DNA from 4 places in the Polaromonas aquatica genome. Region 4 is predicted to be linked to each of the others. Evidence: predicted binding sites of a transcription regulator. Region 4 holds the regulator's gene; each other region holds the start of a gene.
The links. Region 4 encodes sigma-54, which starts transcription at its own class of promoters, with help from an activator protein. Its sites were predicted from a motif close to TGGCANGNAANCTGCTTT; they were not measured.
Positions count from the first base shown of each region.

Region 1: a site for sigma-54 is predicted at 3,260-3,277, ahead of ACFQND_RS11845 (TorF family putative porin). Genes of this name have one in related genera too.
Region 2: a site for sigma-54 is predicted at 1,938-1,955, ahead of ACFQND_RS14340 (ammonium transporter). Genes of this name have one in related genera too.
Region 3: a site for sigma-54 is predicted at 3,600-3,617, ahead of ACFQND_RS03480 (collagen-like triple helix repeat-containing protein). Genes of this name have one in related genera too.

Region 1 is NZ_JBHSRS010000018.1:710,156-715,252, reverse strand. It holds gene ACFQND_RS11860 (SMP-30/gluconolactonase/LRE family protein) at 1-328, opposite strand, end outside; gene ACFQND_RS11855 (ammonium transporter) at 511-1,953, opposite strand; gene glnK (P-II family nitrogen regulator) at 1,994-2,332, opposite strand; gene ACFQND_RS11845 (TorF family putative porin) at 2,397-3,206, opposite strand; gene ACFQND_RS11840 (YifB family Mg chelatase-like AAA ATPase) at 3,415-4,959, shown strand; gene ACFQND_RS11835 (HdeD family acid-resistance protein) at 4,981-5,097, opposite strand, start outside.
Region 2 is NZ_JBHSRS010000077.1:18,250-23,346, forward strand. It holds gene mrdA (penicillin-binding protein 2) at 1-72, shown strand, start outside; gene ACFQND_RS14330 (sulfite exporter TauE/SafE family protein) at 121-879, opposite strand; gene ACFQND_RS14335 (pseudouridine synthase) at 1,306-1,872, opposite strand; gene ACFQND_RS14340 (ammonium transporter) at 1,999-3,480, shown strand; gene ACFQND_RS14345 (hypothetical protein) at 3,513-3,974, shown strand; gene ACFQND_RS14350 (phosphate/phosphite/phosphonate ABC transporter substrate-binding protein) at 4,116-4,943, shown strand; gene ACFQND_RS14355 (crotonase/enoyl-CoA hydratase family protein) at 5,095-5,097, shown strand, end outside.
Region 3 is NZ_JBHSRS010000005.1:243,078-248,174, reverse strand. It holds gene ACFQND_RS03500 (class I SAM-dependent methyltransferase) at 1-277, shown strand, start outside; gene dapA (4-hydroxy-tetrahydrodipicolinate synthase) at 413-1,297, shown strand; gene bamC (outer membrane protein assembly factor BamC) at 1,315-2,466, shown strand; gene ACFQND_RS03485 (MBL fold metallo-hydrolase) at 2,530-3,303, shown strand; gene ACFQND_RS03480 (collagen-like triple helix repeat-containing protein) at 3,651-5,087, shown strand.
Region 4 is NZ_JBHSRS010000018.1:179,310-184,406, reverse strand. It holds gene ACFQND_RS09325 (SPOR domain-containing protein) at 1-172, shown strand, start outside; gene ACFQND_RS09320 (thiol:disulfide interchange protein DsbA/DsbL) at 267-929, shown strand; gene lptA (lipopolysaccharide transport periplasmic protein LptA) at 1,091-1,732, shown strand; gene lptB (LPS export ABC transporter ATP-binding protein) at 1,740-2,555, shown strand; gene ACFQND_RS09305 (RNA polymerase factor sigma-54) at 2,713-4,260, shown strand; gene ACFQND_RS09300 (THUMP domain-containing class I SAM-dependent RNA methyltransferase) at 4,487-5,097, shown strand, end outside.

The DNA.
Region 1 (5,097 bases), 530 kb from region 4:
CAGCCTTGCCGTCATTAAACCGGGTGGTGGCTTTGTCATGATCCGCCGCCACCATGCACTGCAGCGTCCCGCCCCACTCGTGTGCGCGATAAATGCCATCACGCAGCGCAATCACCAGGCCCGTACCCTCGCCTGCCGCGTTGCGCGCAGGCGCGATGCAGCCGGGCTCGGAGGGCATGGACCAGCTCTGCACGCTGCCCATGAAAACATTCAGGCGATGGATCTGCCGGCCGGGAATGTCCACCCAGTAAAGCATTTGCTCATCGGGGTGCCAGAACGGCGATTCGCCCAGCGCGCTGGGTTGTTCTACAACGGTTTGCCAGGTCATCGGGGCTTTCCTTGGGCTCAGGTCTGTCAGACGCCAAGGTTAGCATTGCACCACGCACCGGGAATACAGGCAAAAAAAAGCCCACCAGCTTGCGCCGGCGGGCTGAACATCCAAAGGAGACTCTCTTTCGCTAACAGTGCACACTGGAAACCATAAGCCTCCAGGGTGCCCTTGTCAATTCATCAACGGTTGTAAGCGGTTTCACCATGCGAGGTGATGTCCAGGCCTTCGCGTTCTTCTTCTTCGCTCACGCGCAGACCAAGGGTCAGGTCGGCAATTTTGAAGGCGATGAAGGCAACCACACCGGACCAGACCACGGTGAGCAACACGCTCTTGACCTGGATCCAGACCTGCGCGCCCATGGCAAAGGTATCGGGCGTGGCGCCACCGGTTCCGCCCAGGCTTTGCGATGCAAACACACCCGTCAGGATGGCACCCAGGATGCCGCCTACACCGTGCACACCGAACACGTCGAACGCGTCATCGGCACCCAGCATCTTCTTCAGGCCATTCACACCCCACAGGCAGACCAGGCCGGCCAGCAGGCCCAGGACGATGGAGCCCATGGGCCCGACAAAGCCCGCAGCAGGCGTGACGGCAACCAGGCCGGCCACGGCACCGGAAGCGGCACCCAGCATGGAGGCCTTGCCTTTGTGCAGGCCCTCACCGGCGATCCAGGACAGGGTGGCAGCAGCCGTAGCGAGCACCGTGTTGATGAAGGCCAGGCCAGCCGTGCCGTTGGCAGCGCCAGCGGAACCGGCATTGAAGCCGAACCAGCCGACCCACAGCAGCGAGGCGCCAACCATCGTGAGGGTCAGGGAGTGCGGCGTGAACGCTTCCTTGCCGTAACCGAGGCGCTTGCCAACCATATAAGCACCCACCAGGCCAGCGACACCGGCGTTGATGTGAACCACGGTACCGCCGGCAAAGTCCAGCGCGCCGTCCTTGCCCAGCAAACCGCCACCCCAGACGATGTGGGCAATCGGCACGTAGCTGAAGGTGAACCAGAGGACCGCGAACAGCAGCACGGCAGAAAACCTGGCGCGCTCGGCAAAGGCACCGACGATCAGCGCCACGGTAATGGCGGCAAACGTGCCCTGGAATGCAACAAAGACATATTCAGGAATGGTGGTCAGCGCACCGAAGGTTTCGATCGTGACACCTTTGAGGAATATCTTGTCCAGGCCGCCAAAATAATTGCCGTCACCGGAGAAGGCCAGGCTGTATCCATAGAAGGCCCACAGGATGCTGATCAACGAGAAGATCACAAAAACCTGCACTAGCACGGAGAGCATGTTTTTGGAGCGGCCGAGACCGCCGTAAAACAGCGCAAGGCCGGGGATGGTCATCAGGATCACCAGCAATGTGGAGGTGAGCATCCAGGCCGTGTCGCCGGAGTCCAGCTTGGGGGCCGGCGCTGCAGCAGGTGCGGCAGGCGCCGGTGCAGCAGCGGCAGCAGGAGCCGCAGCCATGGCAGCTGGTGCTGCGTCGGATGCCGCTGCCTCGGCAGGTTTGGCCTCAACGGCGGAAGCGGCCGGCGCTGCCGCTGGCGCCTGGGCCAGCACGGCCGCGCCGGTGGCCAGCAGGCTGAACCCCAAAGCAAGGGAAACAAGTAGTTTTTTCATGTCAGTGTTCTCTTTTTTAGGCTTGTAAAAGGGCAGTTCCTTACAGCGCTTCCTTGCCGGTCTCACCGGTACGGATGCGCACTACTTGCTCCAGGTTGTAGACAAACACCTTGCCGTCGCCAATCTTGCCGGTGCGCGCGGCGCCTTCCACAGCTTCGATGACACGGTCGACCAGATCGTCGGACACGGCGGCTTCAATCTTGACCTTGGGCAGGAAATCAACCACGTACTCTGCGCCGCGGTAAAGCTCGGTGTGCCCTTTCTGGCGGCCAAAGCCCTTGACTTCCGTGACCGTGATACCTTGAACGCCAATACCGGAGAGTGCTTCACGCACCTCATCCAGCTTGAACGGTTTGATGATGGCTGTAACGAGTTTCATGTTCAGGTTTCCTACAGAGTGATCGACCGGAGCAGCAACACGACGTACCGCTGCTCCCGCCACATTACAGGGTTTTTGTCAGGGTGAAAATCAGGGTGCTCTTATTCAGCGACTTCGTGCTGCCGCCAGCGGTGTAGTTGAACGCCGCGTTATTGGCGTTGGTTCCGCCCTGCACATAACCACCCAGCGCAAGGCCGTTGCCGAGGTCATAGGAAGCGCCAAGGCTGTAATCGGTGTAATTTGGCACACCGCCAGCCTTGACCGCGCTTGTGAAGTAAGTCTGGCCAATCGCGGCCTTGAGGGTCCAGTTGGGCGCCACTTCCTTGGCAAAAGCGACATTCAGGTATTGCGTGCCGCGGCCGTCATTGGTGGCGTAACCGGTTCCGAAGTAGCCTTTGGACACCGTATTGGAGTACTTGGCCGAGAACGGTCCGTAGCTGGTACCGACATAAACCTCGGTGGTGTTTGCCTTGGTGGCATTCGGGTAGTAGTACTGCAGCGCGCCGACATCAAAACCCCAGTCGCCGACCGACCACTTGTAGCCGCCGTAGAAGTCCATCTCCAGCCGGGCGCGTTTGCCGGTGGTGTTGGCCACGTCAGGATCGGTGAAGCCCACGGTCGAGTTCCAGTTGCCGAGGTAAAACCCGCTGGCAAATGCGTAGTCGACGCCGCCCTGCAGCGCCGGCTTGAAGGCCGATGTACGCGAGGTGTCCTGGTCCTGGCCGCGGTACTTGTAATTGGTGGTCAGGCCGATGTTGAACGACAGGGGGGATGCCTCGGCTGCCGGGGCAGCGGGTGCAGCGGTTTGTGCGAACGCGGCGCCAGACAGGGCCAAGGTTGTTGCAAGTGCGATCTGGACGGGGACAAGTTTCATGAGGTGCTCCGCAAGGTTGTAAAAGTTAGCAAGACTATTCAAGCGAGTACCGTCTAGCATGTACCGTGCCAAGGCTAATTACCACAGGAAGGCCGGTCCACCAGTTCACCCGCAGGCACGTTACACCTGTAGCCTTAAAAACCATACCGCACCAAGTTGGCGCATCCATTGCGCACAACCTTGAAGCATTCAGAACGGGAGCCCCTTGATGAGCTTGTCTTTAGTGCATAGTCGTGCCCTGCTTGGCATGGAGGCACGGCCTGTATGCGTGGAGGTGCATCTGGCCAATGGATTGCCCAGTTTCACGCTGGTCGGGTTGGCTGAGACCGAAGTCAAGGAAGCCCGTGAGCGGGTGCGTTCAGCCATCCAGAACACCGGTCTGGAGTTTCCGGCGAATAAGCGGATAACTGTCAATCTGGCACCCGCAGACCTGCCCAAGGATTCCGGCCGCTTCGACCTGCCCATCGCGCTGGGCATACTGGCGGCCAGCGGTCAGATCGACTCCCAAAAGATGCAGGGCTATGAGTTTGCCGGGGAGTTGTCGCTGGGCGGCGACTTGCGACCCGTTCGCGGCGCGCTGGCCATGAGCCTGGCGATCAACGGCAACGCCAGCGACGTCAACGGCCCGCCACCCAGGCTGGTCCTGCCAGAAAGCAGCGCCCAGGAAGCCGGCCTGGTGCCCGGGGCCGAGATTTACAAGGCGCACCATTTGCTGGATGTTGTCAGGCAATTCCTGCCCGGCGACCTGATCCCCGAGGTGCTGGACGGCTGGAGCCGGGTACAGCCCGGCGAGCCGCAGCTGCACGCGCCCTATGCAGACATGGCCGACGTCAAGGGCCAGGCGGCGGCCAGGCGCGCGCTGGAGATTGCTGCGGCGGGCGGCCACAGCATCCTGATGATGGGTGCTCCCGGGTCGGGAAAGTCCATGCTGGCGCAGCGCTTTGCAGGTTTGCTGCCCGCCATGACCACCGAGGAAGCGCTGGAAAGCGCGGCCGTCGCCTCACTTGGTGGACGCTTTTCACTGGCCAGCTGGGCGCTCAGGCCAACCTGTGCGCCACACCACACAGCCAGCGCCGTGGCACTGGTAGGCGGCGGCTCACCACCGCGCCCGGGTGAAATATCACTGGCCCACCGGGGCGTCCTGTTCCTCGATGAACTCCCCGAGTTTCCAAGGGCCGCGCTTGAAGCACTCAGGGAGCCGCTGGAGTCCGGCCACATCACCATCTCGCGCGCCGCCCAGCGCGCGGAGTTCCCGGCCCGCTTCCAGCTGGTCGCCGCCATGAACCCCTGCCCTTGCGGATATCTCGGCTCCCACCTGCGGGCGTGCCGCTGCTCGCCCGACCAGGTATCGCGCTACCAGGGCAAGCTCAGCGGGCCCTTGCTGGACCGGATTGACCTGCATGTGGAGGTTGGCAGCCTGGCTGCCGACGAACTGGTCAACACGGCACCGGGCGAGAGCACCGGGGCCATCCGGGTCCGTGTGGTCAAGGCACGTGAACACGCCATTAAGCGCCAGGGCGGCACCAACCAGGCGCTGGACGGCCAGGCGATTGACGAGCAGTGCAGGCTGGACGATGCAGCCGCGAAATTCCTCAACACGGCTGCAGCCCGCCTGGGCTGGTCAGGCCGGAGCATTCACCGCTGCCTGAAAGTGGCACGCACGATTGCCGACCTGGCCGATGCGCCTGCCGTGCAGGTCTCGCATCTGGCAGAAGCCGTCCAATACCGCCGGGCGCTCAAGGCCGCGCACTGACCCCCTACCAGCGGCCTTTCTTCACAGGTCCTTTTTGGGGGCGCGCCGCCGCCACGCCTTCCACCACCGCGACAGGTTCAGCTTGAGGTCGCGCTGCGGGTGGGTGATGCGCCGGATCGCGCTGACGTAGTCAAGCGC
Region 2 (5,097 bases), on a different contig from region 4:
AAGACGCAGGCCACAGCGGCGCCGGTGGCCAGCCCTGCAGTGGCACCGGCCGTCCCTCGCCGTACGCGGTAAGACCCGGATTGCCTCCCCGGGTCGCGGTGTGCGACCGGCTCGCCGCGCTTATTTCATGAACGCGTCAAACCCGGTCTTGAGAATCAGCGCACTGACGACAAGGATAAACACCAGGCGTACAAAACCTGCACCGTGCTTGAGCGCCAGCCGTGTCCCCAGCAGGCTGCCCACCACATTGGCGACGGCCATGGTCAGCGCAAAATGCCACCAGACATGCCCTTTGTATGCGAACAGTGCCAGCGCGGCCAGGTTGGTTGCGGTGTTGAGCAGTTTGGCCGAGGCCGAGGCGTTCAGGAAGTCGTAGCCCAGCCAGCGTACAAACAAAAACACAAAAAAGCTGCCCGTGCCGGGGCCAAAAAAACCGTCGTAGAAACCCAGCACCAGCCCGATGCAGCAGGCCGCCAGTGTTTCGGCCATGCCGCTAAAGCGCGGCGTATGGTGGCGGCCCATGTCTTTTTTGACGACGGTGTAGATCAGCACGGCCACCAGCACAAACGGCAAGGCCTTGCGCAGGAAGCCGGCGGATATGACGGTGACCAGCCAGGCGCCAGCCAGCGAGCCGGCAAAACCTGCCGCAGCAGCCGGCAGCAGCGCCGACCAGCGCAGGTCCACGCGGCGGGAGTACTGGACGGTCGCGACAGCCGTGCCCCAGATCGATGCGCCCTTGTTGACACCGAACAGGGTTGCCGGGTGGGTGGTGGGGAAAACCGCAAACAGCGCAGGCACCAGGATCAGGCCGCCGCCGCCCACAATCGAGTCCACAAAACCGGCCAGCAACGAGGCGATGGAGACAATCAGCAATTCCATGGCTGTGATTGTCTCATCGCGCAGGCGCTACTGGTTGCTATTGTTTTGGTAGCTGACTGCGCAGGTGGAACGGCGGCCAGCGGCCAATTCCATCAATACTTTCAGCAATGGAGCAGCGCCAGGGGTAAAAAACGACAGGCATAAAAAAAGCGCTGGGGTTACCAGCGCTTTTGCAAAACAACATCTTTTGGAATGTTTGTCCGCGTGTAATCATTCTTGCTTTGTCTCGTGTCTCCTCGGCTCCTCGCTTTGCGAGCAGCTAGGCTCGTCGGCAAGACCACCAATGTAGCCTGCGCACCCGGATAGTGCATTGGGGATTTCCCGCCCCCGGGCCTATACCCGAGAAGCCTTGGGGGGTTATGGCCGCCGGGGGATGGCCTGTCCTTCTGGCGGTCTTCAACTGCTGATGAGCGAATCGGCGGACCGCTAGCCCTGAAGCACCGGGCTTTCGCGTAAAGCCCCCGGCGCCAGGCCTTCCAGCGTGTAGGGGCCTATGGCGGCGCGTATCAGCCGTAGCGTCGGAAACCCCACGGCCGCCGTCATGCGCCGTACCTGGCGGTTGCGGCCTTCGCGTATGCCGAGTTCTATCCAGGCCGTCGGGATGGACTGGCGAAACCGCACCGGCGGATTGCGCTCCCACAGCGAGGGCGGCATGGCCATCAGGCGGGCACTGGCCGGTCGGGTCATGCCGTCGTTGAGCTGCACGCCGCGGCGCAAGGCTTGCAGCGCAGCCTCGTCGGGCAGGCCCTCGACCTGCACCCAGTAGACCTTTTCCATCTTGAAGCGCGGGTCGGCAATCCGCGCCTGCAGCTGGCCGTCGTTCGTCAGCAGCAACAGGCCTTCGCTGTCGGCATCGAGCCGCCCGGCCACATAAATGTCGGGAATGTCTATGAAGTCTTTCAGCCCGCGCCAGCGGCCCTCAGGCGTGAACTGGCTCAGCACGCCGTAGGGCTTGTTGAAAAGAATCAGGCGGGAGGCCGGGGGCGAATGCATGGCGGCGAAGCATAGCACCCGCCTCTTGTGCCTTTGGATCGGGGCTGGCATGGAACTGGCGCCATTGGCACGACTTATGCGTGTTGTTACCAATTGTTGGCTGATTGGAAGAAAGGCGCACGCTGTATGGCTCTCAAACGGTTCATTGCGGTAGGTCTGTGTTTCTGGATGGGGCTGGCATTCCAGCCGGCGGGTGCCCAGGCGCCCGTCAGTGTGGCCTCAACGCCGGGAACGGCTGCCAGCGCTCCTGCCCCGGCCACACCATCCTCTGACGCTGTTGTGGCGCCGCCTGCGGCTGCCGTTGCTGCAGCCGCGCCGGCAGTGACGGCTTCAGCCCCGGCCCCTGCGCCCCTGACGCAGCCAGGCCTGGTGGACGCGTCCACTCTCAACGGCGCAGACACCGCCTGGATGATGACGTCCACCGCGCTGGTGCTGCTGATGACGCTGCCCGGCATCGCCCTGTTTTATGGCGGCATGGTACGCCGCAAAAGCGTGCTCAATGCCATGGCCTGCGTCGTCGCCATCTGCGCGATCGTCAGCGTGTTGTGGTTTGCCGTGGGGTATTCAATCGCCTTCACGCCCGGTAGCGGTGCGCTGGGGCACTACATAGGCGGCGTGGACCGGCTCTGGTTTGCCGGGCTCGACTATGTAAAAGACAGCCAGAAGGTCGCCGTCAGCCATATCGCGCCCAATATCCCCGAGTCGGTTTATGCCATGTTCCAGCTCACCTTTGCCATCATCACCGCCGCGCTGGTGGTGGGTGCTTTCGTGGAGCGTATGCGCTTTTCCGCCGTGGTGATCTTCATGTCGCTGTGGACCCTGATCGTCTACGCGCCGATTGCCCACTGGGTCTGGGAGCCCAACGGCTGGCTGTCGCGCCTGGGTGTGCTGGATTTTGCCGGGGGCTCTGTGGTTCACATCAATGCCGGTGTGGCCGGCCTGGTCTGCGCCTACGTGCTCGGCCCGCGCAGGGGCTATGGCCGTGAGCCTTTTTCTCCGGTCAACCTGGGTCTGACCATGGCCGGCGCGGGCATGCTCTGGGTCGGCTGGTTTGGTTTCAACGCCGGCTCCGCCGTTGCCTCCGATGGCCGTGCGGGCCTGGCCATGGCGGTTACCCACATTGCAGCAGCAGCCGGTGCCCTGTCGTGGATGGGGGCCGAGTGGCTGGTGCGTCGCCGTCCCTCCCTGCTGGGTTTGTGTTCCGGCCTGGTGGCGGGCCTGGTCGCCATCACCCCGGCGGCAGGTTTTGTATCGCCGCGCTCGGCCTTGCTGATAGGCCTGATTGCAGGCATCGCCTGTTACTGGGGCGCGACCGGCCTCAAACGACTGCTGAATGCGGACGACTCGCTGGACGTCTTTGGTGTGCATGGCGTTGGCGGCATTGTGGGTTCCCTGCTCACGGGCGTGTTTGCCAGCAAGACCATTTCGGGCTCCGAAGGTGATGTGTTGATCCAGTTCATCGGCGCCGGTTCGGTCCTGCTTTACAGCTTCCTGATGACAGGCCTGGCCTTGTGGATCACCTCGCTGCTTGTGAGCCTGCGTGTGGGCGAAACCTCGGAGACTGATGGGCTTGATATTTCCCAGCACGCCGAACGCCTGGGTAGCTGACCCGCCAGTTCTGACTTTGGAGGACCGTCGCCATGCCTTCCAGTGAAAAAATCGCTATTGCGGCCCACCTGCATGTGCTGTTGCGCCGCAAGACGGGTCGTGTGACCGATACCGAGTGGATGGCCAGCAACCAGGAGTACGCGGCCGAGATCACCCGCTTTGCGCGGGAGAAAGCGGCCGAAGACGGGCACCCGGACCTGGCCGCCTGGGCTGACAAGCTGGAGGAAATCATGGCGACGCCGGATGCAAAACAACGCGTGCCGCTGGTCCGTATGGTGTCCGATGCGGTGAAGGACCGCAGCCTGCCGGTGGTTTCATCCGCACCGGTGCCGGACCGGCAAAGCGCCCAGTCCGTCAATACCGAAGAGGAGGTTTACCCGGAGTCGGGTTTTATCGAATCAACTTTCGGCGCGATTTTTGGCGAAGGCGATCCCAACCACCCGAAAAAGCCGCGCGATCCCAACGCACCGCGTTACGTGAAAGGTTTGCGCTGAGCGCAGGGATACCGTGCACCTGAGCAACCAAAACCCACTGACTGTGGGTTTGTTTTGGTAACAACGATTAACAAAATGTGCTGACGGCGTTTCGGCCAAAACAGTAGCATGTTTGTTTTGGATGACAGGAGCGGGGGGCTTATGCACACACGTATCTTGGCGATGCTTGCGCTGGGCATCAGTATCTCCATGGCTGCCGGTACTGCGCGTGCGCAGGCCCAGCAGCTGGTCCTGGGCATCAGTGAGGGAACCTCGGGCGGGCTGGACCACGCGCAGGTAATTGCCAAGTACCAGGGCCTGGCGGAAGTCATAGGCCGGGCGATGAAATCCAAGGTCAGTGTCGTGTTTGCGCGCGAGTTCAGGCAGCTTGAAGAAGGCATGCAGACGGGCCGCTTCGACTTTGTGATGGCCAGGCCCAGCGACTATCCGGCCCGCGGCATGCGCGACTATGGCTACAGCTACATTGCCAGCACCAAGCCCGATGGCCAGTGCTTCATCATTGTTCCCAAGGGCTCGGCCCTGAAGACCATCAACGACGTGAAGGGCCAGCGCATCGCCCTGCCGGAACAGGTCGCCTACATGTCGCGCTTCTGCGCCGCCGAGCTCCGGGACAAGGGCATCCTGATAGGCAAGGAAAACGTGCAGTTTGTCCGTGAGCAGGCGGCCGTCGGTTTTTACCTGGACAACAGGTTTGCCGACGTGGGCGGCGTGGCTTCCTATTCGGGCATCGCCAAAAAATGGGAAAAGGACGGCGGCCGCATCCTGCACAAGAGTGTGTCGCAACCTTACTTCCCCCTGGTCGCCAACAAGAGGGTAAAGCCGGAGCAGCTCAAGGCCATACAGCTAGAGTTGCTGGCATTGCCGGACAGCGAAGCCGGCAAGGAGCTGCTCAAACGGATTGGCGTTGAGCAATTTGATACAACTTCAGAGCCACGCATGCGCGAGTTGCTCAAGTGGCTGAATCTCTGATCGCCTGATCGCACGCCACCGGATCCATTCCGGCCTTCTGGCGGGTTCCGTCCGTCACCGCCCTAGGGGTATGTACTGAAGGAAAAGTGCTTTTACCTCGTTGTAATGGTTATTACATATAACCATAATCAGCCCTATCGGAAAGCGCCACATG
Region 3 (5,097 bases), on a different contig from region 4:
CGGCGTGCTGATTTACGAAACCTTTACGCAGGGCAATGAAACCGTGGGCAAGCCGTCCCGCCCGGATTTTTTGCTGCGCCCCGGCGAATTGCTCGATATCTGCAAGGATTTGCGAGTGGTTGCTTTTGAAGAAGGCTTCCAGGACGAATCCGCAACGCCGCTGGGACGGCCAGCGCGGTTTATCCAGCGCATTGCAGCGGTACGCCCTCCCGCAGAACGGGTTGCAGGCGCATCCCCACAGACACAACAAATCCCGCCGCGCTATCACTTGCCCTGAGAAACCACCCTGGGAACCCAAAAGCCCGGCCAGAGTCTGACCGGGCTCTGGGTAGAATGCTAGATTGGTTTTTGGACCGGTCTGTACAAATCCCGAGCCAGGCCACCGACCACCCCGACAAGTTACATCCAAGACATGAAAACCCTTACTGGCAGCATCGTTGCACTGGCGACACCCTTGCATGAAGACGGCAGAGTTGACTACCCCACCCTGCGCAAGCTGGTGGACTGGCATGTCACCGAGGGCACCGACTGCATAGGTGTGGTCGGCACCACCGGCGAATCGCCTACCGTCAATGTTGAAGAACACTGCGAGATCATTCGCGTGTCTGTCGAACAGGCTGCCGGGCGCGTGCCCATCATGGCCGGCTGTGGCGCCAACTCGACGGCCGAAGCCATCGAGCTGGCCAAATTCGCAAAACAGGTAGGCGCCGACAGCCAGTTGCAGGTCGTGCCCTACTACAACAAACCGACGCAGCAAGGCCAGTACCTGCACTTCAAGGCAATTGCCGAAGCCGTGGGCGACCTGCCCACCGTGCTTTACAACGTGCCCGGCCGCACCGTGGCCGATATGGCGCACGCCACCGTCCTTCGCCTGGCGCAAATACCGGGCATCGTCGGCATCAAGGAAGCCACCGGCAATATCGAACGTGCACAATGGCTCATCAAGGAAGTGCCCAAGGGCTTTGCGGTGTATTCCGGCGACGATCCGACGGCAGTGGCCCTGATGCTGTGCGGCGGACAGGGCAACATCAGCGTGACCGCCAACATTGCCCCGAAATTGATGCACGAGTTGTGCGTGGCGGCAATCGCAGGTGATGCGAAACGCGCCATGGAACTGCAACTGAAGTTGCTGCCCCTGCACAAAAACCTGTTTGTCGAAGCGAATCCGATTCCCGTCAAATGGGCCATGGCCCGCATGGGCCTTTGTGGCCCAACCCTGCGCCTGCCCATGACCCCGCTGGAAACGTCGAATGAAGCAACTGTCGAGGGCGCGTTGCGCCTTTGCGGTTTGATCTGATTTTTAAGGAACCCCAAGTGAAGACATTGCAACAACGCACTGGATTGTGGACGGCAAAAAACGCGGCAACCGCCTCGATACTGATGGTCACATTGCTGCTGGCAAGCTGCTCTACCGTCAGCGACCTGATGCAGGGTGACAAGATCGATTACAAATCGAACGGCAAGGCAGGCCCTTCGCTGGATGTTCCACCCGACCTGACACAGCTTTCCAGGGAAACGCGCTACGTGGTGCCGGGCACGGCCGTCAGCGCCAATGCCTTCCAGGTAGGCCAGGCATCCTCCCAGACCGTTCCGGTCGCAGCCACCTCTGTCGGAGATGTACGGATTGAGCGCGCCGGCAACCAGCGCTGGCTGGTCGTCAACCGCCCCGCCGACAAGCTCTGGAGCCCGGTGCGCGACTTCTGGCTGGAAAGCGGCTTCCTGCTGTCGCTGGACCAGGAAAACCTCGGCATCATGGAAACCGACTACGCTGAAAACCGCGCCAAGCTCCCGCAGGACTTCATCCGTTCAACCATAGGCAAGGTGTTTGACGGTTTGTACTCCACCGGCGAACGCGACAAGTTCCGCACGCGCCTGGAGCGCAATGCTGCCGGGGGAACCGAGATTTACATCAGCCACAGGGGCATGATAGAAACCCTCAACACCAACAATACCAATGCAGGCCAGGCAGGCGCCAACACAACATGGCAGGCCCGGCCATCCGACCCGGAACTTGAAGCCGAATTCTTGCGCCGCCTGATGGTCAAGCTCGGTGTGAACCAGGAGCAATCCAGGGCACTGATCGCTGCGGGCGCCTCGCAACCCACTTCACGTATCGCCAATGTCAATGGCACACCCGTCGTCCAGATGGATGAAGACTTTGACCGCGCTTGGCGCCGCGTTGGTCTGGCACTGGACCGCACGGGCTTCACTGTAGAAGACCGTGACCGGGCACAAGGCACTTATTTCGTACGTTATGTAGCCCCCGTTACCGATGCCAAGGAGCCCGGGTTCTTTGCAAAACTCTTCAGCGGTTCCGCCCCTTCCGTGCCACCGCTCAAGTACCGCATTACCGTGAAGAGCCAGGCCAATGCCACGACGGTGTCCGTGCTGAATGCCCAAGGTGCCCCTGAAGCCTCAGCCAATGCCCAACGCATTGTTCAGGTGATTGCCGACGACCTTAAATAACAAGACGGCGCGACGCGTGGCAACCCTGCGACCGCGGCCACGCCACGCACCGACGCTGGACCCGTGTTGAGATTCAAAAGCCTGGGCAGCGGCAGTTCAGGCAACGCCACGCTGGTCGAAGCAAGCGGGCTTGTGCCGTTCCGGCTTTTAATTGATTGTGGGCTGGGGCTCAAACACCTGTCGCATCGCCTCGGGCAAGCGGGGCTGCAGCCCCAGGATGTCCACGCAGTGTTCATCACCCATGAGCACGGAGACCACATAGGCTGCGCCCGGGCGCTGGCCCTGCGCTACAGGATTCCTGTATGGATGAGCCGCGGCACCCATGCGGCCATCGGGTCCCCTGATTTTGATGGCCTGCTGCACATCGCCCGTGATGGCGATGCCATAAACCTCGGCGGCCTTCAACTAATGCCCTTTACAGTGCCGCACGACGCCAGGGAGCCCCTGCAACTCAGTTGCACAGACGGCGCCTCAAAACTCGGCATCCTGACCGATCTGGGCCATGCCACGGCGCATGTCATGGCGCATCTGGAAGCCTGCAACGCGCTGCTGCTGGAGTGCAACCACGATGCGGAGATGCTGGCGCAGTCGACCTACCCTGCCTTCCTGAAAAAACGGGTCGCTGGCCCCTACGGCCACCTGTCAAACACGGCAGCAGCCGAGGTCGCACACACGGTAAAAAATCCAGGCCTCAGGCATGTCGTAGCTGCGCATCTAAGCGTGCAAAACAACCGCCCGGCACTGGCTCAAGCCATGCTTGCAGAAGCCCTGTCCTGCACGGAAGGCGACATTGTTGTGGCAGGCCCGGACAACGGGTGTGGCTGGCTGCAGGCCTGAGCACGGGACCAGGTGGTACAGAAACAAATGAGGTGAGCGCCTAAACATGGAGGTAGAAACCCGCGTAGCGCCGCAGGGTCGCCTCGCATCAGTTGCCTGGGTATTTGTATGGTTTGCTCGCCGTGACATTGAGGCAAACGTTACGGCAAACGTTACGAAAAGATAACCGCGCGTTACGAAACATACGCTTATTTTTGGCTGGAACCAATATTCGTCAGAATTCGAAGTTTATTTTTCCCCTTTTAAATCAATGACTTGCATGTTGACACAGAACAATTGACGCAGTAGTCACCCGTCGGCATGCATGTTGCCTTGTATTGATCTCACGTTTACTTCTGGAGGTCAATATGGTCAACGGTTACTTGAACGATTTGACGCTGCGACGCAGCCTGGTGGCGACGGGTGTCGCTATTCTTCTGGGGCTCACTGGCTGCGCCAGCAATGGTGCTCCCGGTGCTCCCGGTGCTGCTGGCGCTTCTGGTACGGCAAACCCAGGAGGAGGAGGAGGTGGTGGTGGTGGTGGCACCCCATTCGTCACGCCAAATGCCGAGGTACTCGGCCCCGTCAACGGCGTGATCCAGCAAACCGGCAACTCGACAAGCACGCTGGGCGGCGCTGTCGGCACCCTGGGTACGCAACTGGTCGCAGCCTTGCCGGGTGGGCTGAACAACCCCCTCACGCAAAGTGCCGGCGGCGCACTGGTAAAAGTTGGCGATGCGGTCGACTCTCTGGGCACAGGCCTGACCAAGGGCCTGGGCCAATTGGGCAAGGTAGAGAACCCCGTCGGCGTCACCGTGGGTTCTTTGGAAGGCGTGGTGGTCAACACCGGGCAGGCTGTCAGCGTGCTGGGAAAAGGCGTCTCGGCAGGTGTGCCACAACCCGGCATTGTGGGCAACCTGGTCGACAAAACCGGCGTGGGCGTCAGCAACCTCGGCGTCGGTCTTGGCAACACGCTGGACAGCGGCGTGGTTCAGCAGGTCACCCGCACAGCCAGCAATGTGGTCGTGCCCATCACCATCGGGCTGCTCCAGACAACAGAGCGGGTCGGTGAAACAAGCGGCCTAGGCCGGCCGGTTGCCAACCTGCTCACCACCGTCGGCGGCACGGTGAATCAGCTGGGTGTTCGGGTCACCGGCGATGGCAAGACGCCGGTGATAAGCCCCGTCGGCCAGGTCGTCGCCAACACCGGCGCAAGCGTAGCCATACTGGGTGGCGCCGTCGTGACACCGTCGGGAACGCCTGGCTATGGGTCGTCCGGACTGGGCCTGCTCACGCCGGTAACCGGATTGCTTGGTGGCCTGGGCAATGGTGGCTCGACAGGCAATCCGCTTGCGCCGGTAACAGGCCTGCTGGGCGGCCTGGGCGCAGGGAATGCGGGGTCGTCAGGACTGCTTTCACCGGTGACTGATCTTGTCGGTGGATTGACTGGGGGGCTGGGGAGCGGAACCAGTCCGGCCGGTGGCCTGCTCTCGCCAGTTACCGGACTGCTTGGCGGCTTGGGCAGCACTGGCGGCGGCTCGCCAAACAATCTGTTGGCTCCCGTTACGGGCTTGCTGGGTGGCCTGGACTCTGGCGGTGCCGGCGCAGGCCTGCTCGCGCCGGTGACAGGTCTTGCCGGTAGCCTGACCGGCGGCGCTTCATCTCCGGGCGGTGCGTTGGCGCCTGTGACCGGGCTTGTGGCCGGTGTCACGGGTGGGTTGACGGGAGGCAACGCCACAACTAACAATGTGCTGACGCCTGTACTCAACCTGCTCGGAGGCCTGACCGGCGGACTCAAAAAATAAGGAGGAGCCG
Region 4 (5,097 bases):
CAAGCTGTCCCTGCTGGGCTTCCAGGCCAAAGTGACCGAGCGCGAGCAATCCGGCCGCACCGTTTACCGCGTGCGCCTGGGTCCTTTTGACAAAAAGGAAGAGGCCGACAAGACCAAGGAAAAACTGGACAGCAACGCCGTGGAAACCGCGTTGGTCAGGGTCCAGCGCTGAACTTTTTCGGGCAGGCGTGTTCAATCCCTGTCCTGCCCGGGTGTTCCGGGCCGGCAAGTTTTGAGCTGTTTTGTGATATCCAGGAGAAAAATTAATGCAACGACGTGAGTTTTCGCTTTCAGCCGCAACAGTTGCTGCCGCCTCATTGGGCGGCACGATGGCGTTTTCCACAGCCGCACAGGCCCAGGGCAAACCGCCGCAGGAAGGCAGTGACTACCTGGTGCTGGACAAACCCGCATCGACAGAAGCGCCTGCCGGCAAGATCGAGGTGGTCGAGTTCTTCTGGTACAGCTGCCCTCACTGCAATGCCTTTGAGCCGCAACTCGAAGCCTGGATCAAAAAAGCGCCCAAAGACCTCTATATCCGGCGCGCCCCGGTGTCGTTCCGGCCTGACTTTGAGCCGCAGCAGCGCCTGTATTACGTGCTGGAAAGCATGGGCAAGGTCGAGGAGCTGCACAAAAAGGTGTTTTACGCGATCCACGTTGAAAAACAGCCTCTGGCTACGGCCGACCAGGTAGCCGCCTGGGCGGAAAAGCAGGGCATCAACAAGGCCAAATTTGTCGAAGCCTACAACTCCTTCCCGGTGGTGACCAAGGTGCGCAAGGCCACGCAGTTGCAGGATATGTACAAGGTTGACGGCGTGCCGGCGATGGGCGTTGCCGGCCGTTATTACACCTCCGGCTCCCTGGCCCAGACCATGGAGCGCGCCCTGGTGGTGACGGATTACCTGATTGGCCTGGCACGCAAAGGCAAATAAAGCCGCCACGGCCAACTCTCCAGATGGCCTTGAGACAAACCCGCCCTGATCCGGCGGGTTTTTTATTTGCAAAGCCCGGCATCGGGTCCTGAATAAGCGGCTTTCGCCAGCTTGGGTGGCTACAATCAAGCCAACCTTCACGCAGCAAGATTCGTGCCTTTATGAAATACCCCACCTATTTAATGGCTGTCGCCGCGGCCGTCATTGCGCTGGCCGTGTTCCCGGCCGCCGCTGAGCAGGCCGACCGGGACATGCCGATGAACGCCGAGTCCGACGCCTTGCGGTACGACGACCTGAAACAAACCAGCGTGTTTACCGGCAACGTGGTCATTACCAAGGGTACAACCATCATTCGCGGCGAACGGGTTGACGTCACCCAGGACCCGGAGGGCTACCAGAAGGCCATCGTGATCGCCGCCCCGGGCAAGCTGGCTTTTTACCGCAAAAAGCGCGACGGGCTGGACGAGTTCATCGAAGGCGAGTCCGAACGCATCGAGTACGACAGCCGGCCCGATGTCGTCAAATTCATCCGCAACGCCGTGCTGCGCCGTTACAACGGCGCCGTGCTGGCGGATGAGTCCACCGGCTCCCAGATCAATTACGACAACGTCACGGATGTGTTCACGGTTGATGGCGGCCCGCAAAACCGCTCCGCCACCAACCCCAGCGGCCGTGTCCGCGCCCTGCTGTCGCCGCGCAGCAAGGCTTCTGCAGCCGGCGGCACCGCAACGCCTGCTCCTCCGGCCGCCGGGCCATCGCCCAGCCTGCGCCCCAGCCCGGCGCTGGGCTCCGAGAAGAATTAAGGCCGCCATGGAATTGCGTACTTCGAACGCTGAAACAGAACAGTTTGTGGTGGATGCGGCGGCGTCGGCGCCCGGCGAGCCGCCCAGCCGCCTGATCGCCACCGGCCTGCAAAAGTCATACGGCAGCCGCAAGGTGGTGAAGGATGTGTCGCTGGCCGTGCAAAGCGGTGAGGTCGTGGGCTTGCTGGGCCCCAATGGCGCGGGCAAGACCACTTCGTTTTACATGATCGTCGGCCTGGTTCGCGCCGATGCAGGCGAGATCACGATTGACGGCAACTCGGTGGAGCACATGCCGATTCACCGCCGCGCGCGCCTGGGCCTGAGTTATCTGCCGCAGGAAGCCTCGATTTTTCGCAAGCTCTCGGTGCAGGACAACGTGCGTGCCGTGCTGGAGCTGCAGCATGACAGTGCGGGCAAACCACTGGGCCAGGCCGACATCGAGCAGCGCCTTGACGCGCTGCTCAAGGACTTGCGGGTCGACCATTTGCGCGACTCGCCGGCGCTGGCCCTGTCCGGCGGTGAGCGCCGCCGGGTCGAGATCGCGCGGGCGCTGGCGACCCAGCCGCGCTTTATCCTGCTGGACGAGCCTTTTGCGGGCATCGACCCGATTGCGGTGATCGAGATCCAGCGCATCATCGGTTTCCTGAAGTCGCGCGGCATAGGCGTGCTCATCACCGACCACAACGTCCGCGAGACGCTGGGCATTTGCGACCACGCCTTCATCATCAGTGATGGGCATGTGCTGGCCAAAGGCACGCCTTCGGAGATCGTCAACAACGCCGATGTGCGCCGTGTCTATCTCGGTGAGCATTTCAGGATGTAATGACTCCCCCCCGTTGTCGCTCACTTCGTGTAGCTCCCTCCCCCCTCAGGGGGCTGCGCCTGCGGCCCGGCAAAGCCGGTTCCGCGGCCCATGCTTGTGAATTAGCTCCCTTCCGTGGCGCGCTCACTTCGTCCTACCGTGGGCGCCCGGAACTGTCGTGAAACAGGGTCTTTCGCTACGCGTCTCGCAGCATCTGGCGCTGACGCCGCAGTTGCAGCAGTCGATCCGCCTGCTGCAGCTCTCCACGCTTGAGCTGAGCCAGGAAGTCGAGCAGATGCTCGATGAAAACCCTTTCCTGGAAGTCACGGAGGAAGCCGCGCCGCGTGAAGAGTTTGGCCTGGACCACACCAACACGCCGGTCAGCCAGGACAACCAGGAGTTTGAGTCTGCTATGGAATCGATAGCTGGTGGTGCGCATGAAACGGCGGCCACAAGCCAGAACGACTCCGAAACCACGGCCGAGATCAGCTCCGAGGCCAAACTGGAGGAAAGCTGGGACGGTGACGGCAGCGTGGAGTCCGCGCCTGACGACAGCGAATGGGGCGGCGATGCATTGCCGCGCAAGAGCAATTCCGACGACAGCGATGCCGAGGCCTCGGACCTGGCGCACGGCCATGAGTCGCTGCAGGACCACCTGCACCGGCAGGCCCTTGGCCTGCGGCTGTCGGAAGACGATCGTGCGGCGCTGCATTTCCTGATCGAGTCGCTCAACGATGACGGCTATCTTGAAGACAGCCTGGCTTCGCTGGCCAGCGGTCTTGCGGGCGACGACCTCGAACAGGCCGAAGAGCTGGAGCAGCATTTCGCCATGGCGCTGAACCTCCTGCACCACATGGAGCCTGCCGGCGTAGGCGCGCGCAACCTGGCCGAGTGCCTGGGCCTGCAACTGCTTGACTGCAAGGATGGCGACGAAACCCGGGCCGCGATGGCCATGTGCCGGCAGCCGATGGAGCTGCTGGCCAAGCGCGACGTGAAGCGCCTGTCGCAGCTGTGCGGTTTTCCCGATACGGTCATCAAGGGCGCGATCGCCCTGATTGGCAGGCTGGATCCCAAGCCCGGGCGCCGTTTTGTGAATGTCGAGCGAAACCTTGTCGTGCCTGACGTCATCGTGGTCAAGTCCGGCCGGGGCTTCAAGGTCACGCTCAACGGCGACGTCATGCCGCGCCTGCGCGTGCACGACATTTACGCGAATGCGCTGAAGCAGCACAAGGGCCAGAACGGCCAGGCACTGCAGCAGCGCCTGCAGGAAGCACGCTGGTTCATCAAGAACATCCAGCAGCGTTTTGACACCATACTGCGCGTCAGCACTGCCATCGTCGAGCGGCAAAAGAACTTTTTCACGCACGGCGAGCTGGCCATGCGCCCGCTGGTGCTGCGCGAGATCGCCGACGAGCTGGGCCTGCACGAGTCCACCATCTCGCGCGTGACGACGGCCAAATACATGAGCACGCCCTTCGGCACCTTTGAGCTCAAGTATTTCTTTGGCTCAGCCCTGGGCACCGAGACCGGCGGCAATGCCTCCAGCACGGCGGTGCGTGCGCTGATCAAGCAGTTCGTCACATCCGAGAGCAGCAACAAACCGCTCAGCGACAACCAGATTTCCGAAATGCTCAAGGAGCAGGGCATCGAATGCGCCCGCCGCACCGTGGCCAAATACCGCGAAGCCCTGCGCATTGCACCTGCCAGCCTGCGCAAATCCCTGTGAATATGGCCCCCACGTTCGCGCACTGCGTGTCGCTCTCTGCACCTTGCAGGCCGCCGCTCGCCAGAGGCTTCGCTTCTGTCGCCTGTCCAAACCTGCTCAAGCAGGTTTGGAGCCGCAGGCTCCAGCCCCGAGGGGGCCGCTGCGCCTGCGGTCTGGCCAAGCCAGTCCCGCGGCCCCTGTTTGAAAAGAGTATGGTTTGATACGCCCCAAGGGCAACCCATAATTTATGAATCAACTTCAATTATTTTTGCCCTGCGCCGCCGGCGTCGAGGCCTTGCTGGCCAGCGAAGTCCAGCGTGTCACCGGCATCCAGGGCAAAGCCTGGCGCGCCGGCGTGCAACTGCAAGGCTCATGGCGCGACGCCTTGCAGCTCAACCTGCACAGCCGCCTGGCGCAGCGTGTGCTGATCGAGCTGCAGCACAACCAGTACCGCAGCGAGCAGGACCTGTACAACGCGGCAGCCAATGTTGCCTGGGAAATCTGGTTCACGCCGAAGCAGACCTTCAAGGTCGAGATCACCGCGCAGCACAGCCCGCTGACCAGCCTGAACTTTGCGGCGCTCAAGATCAAGGACGCGATTGCCGACCGCTTTCGCACCAAGTTCGATGTGCGTCCCGATGTGGACACGCGCTGGCCCGATGTTCGCGTTTATGTGCACCTGACCACCGACACCGTCACCATCTACATAGACACCTCGGGTGAGCCGCTGTTCAAGCGCGGCTGGCGCGAGGACAAGGGCGACGCCCCGCTGAAAGAAACCCTGGCCGCCGCCATGATCGCCGCCAGCGGCTGGGACCAGTTGTGCAAGGACGGCGTGCCGCTGTATGACCCGTGCTG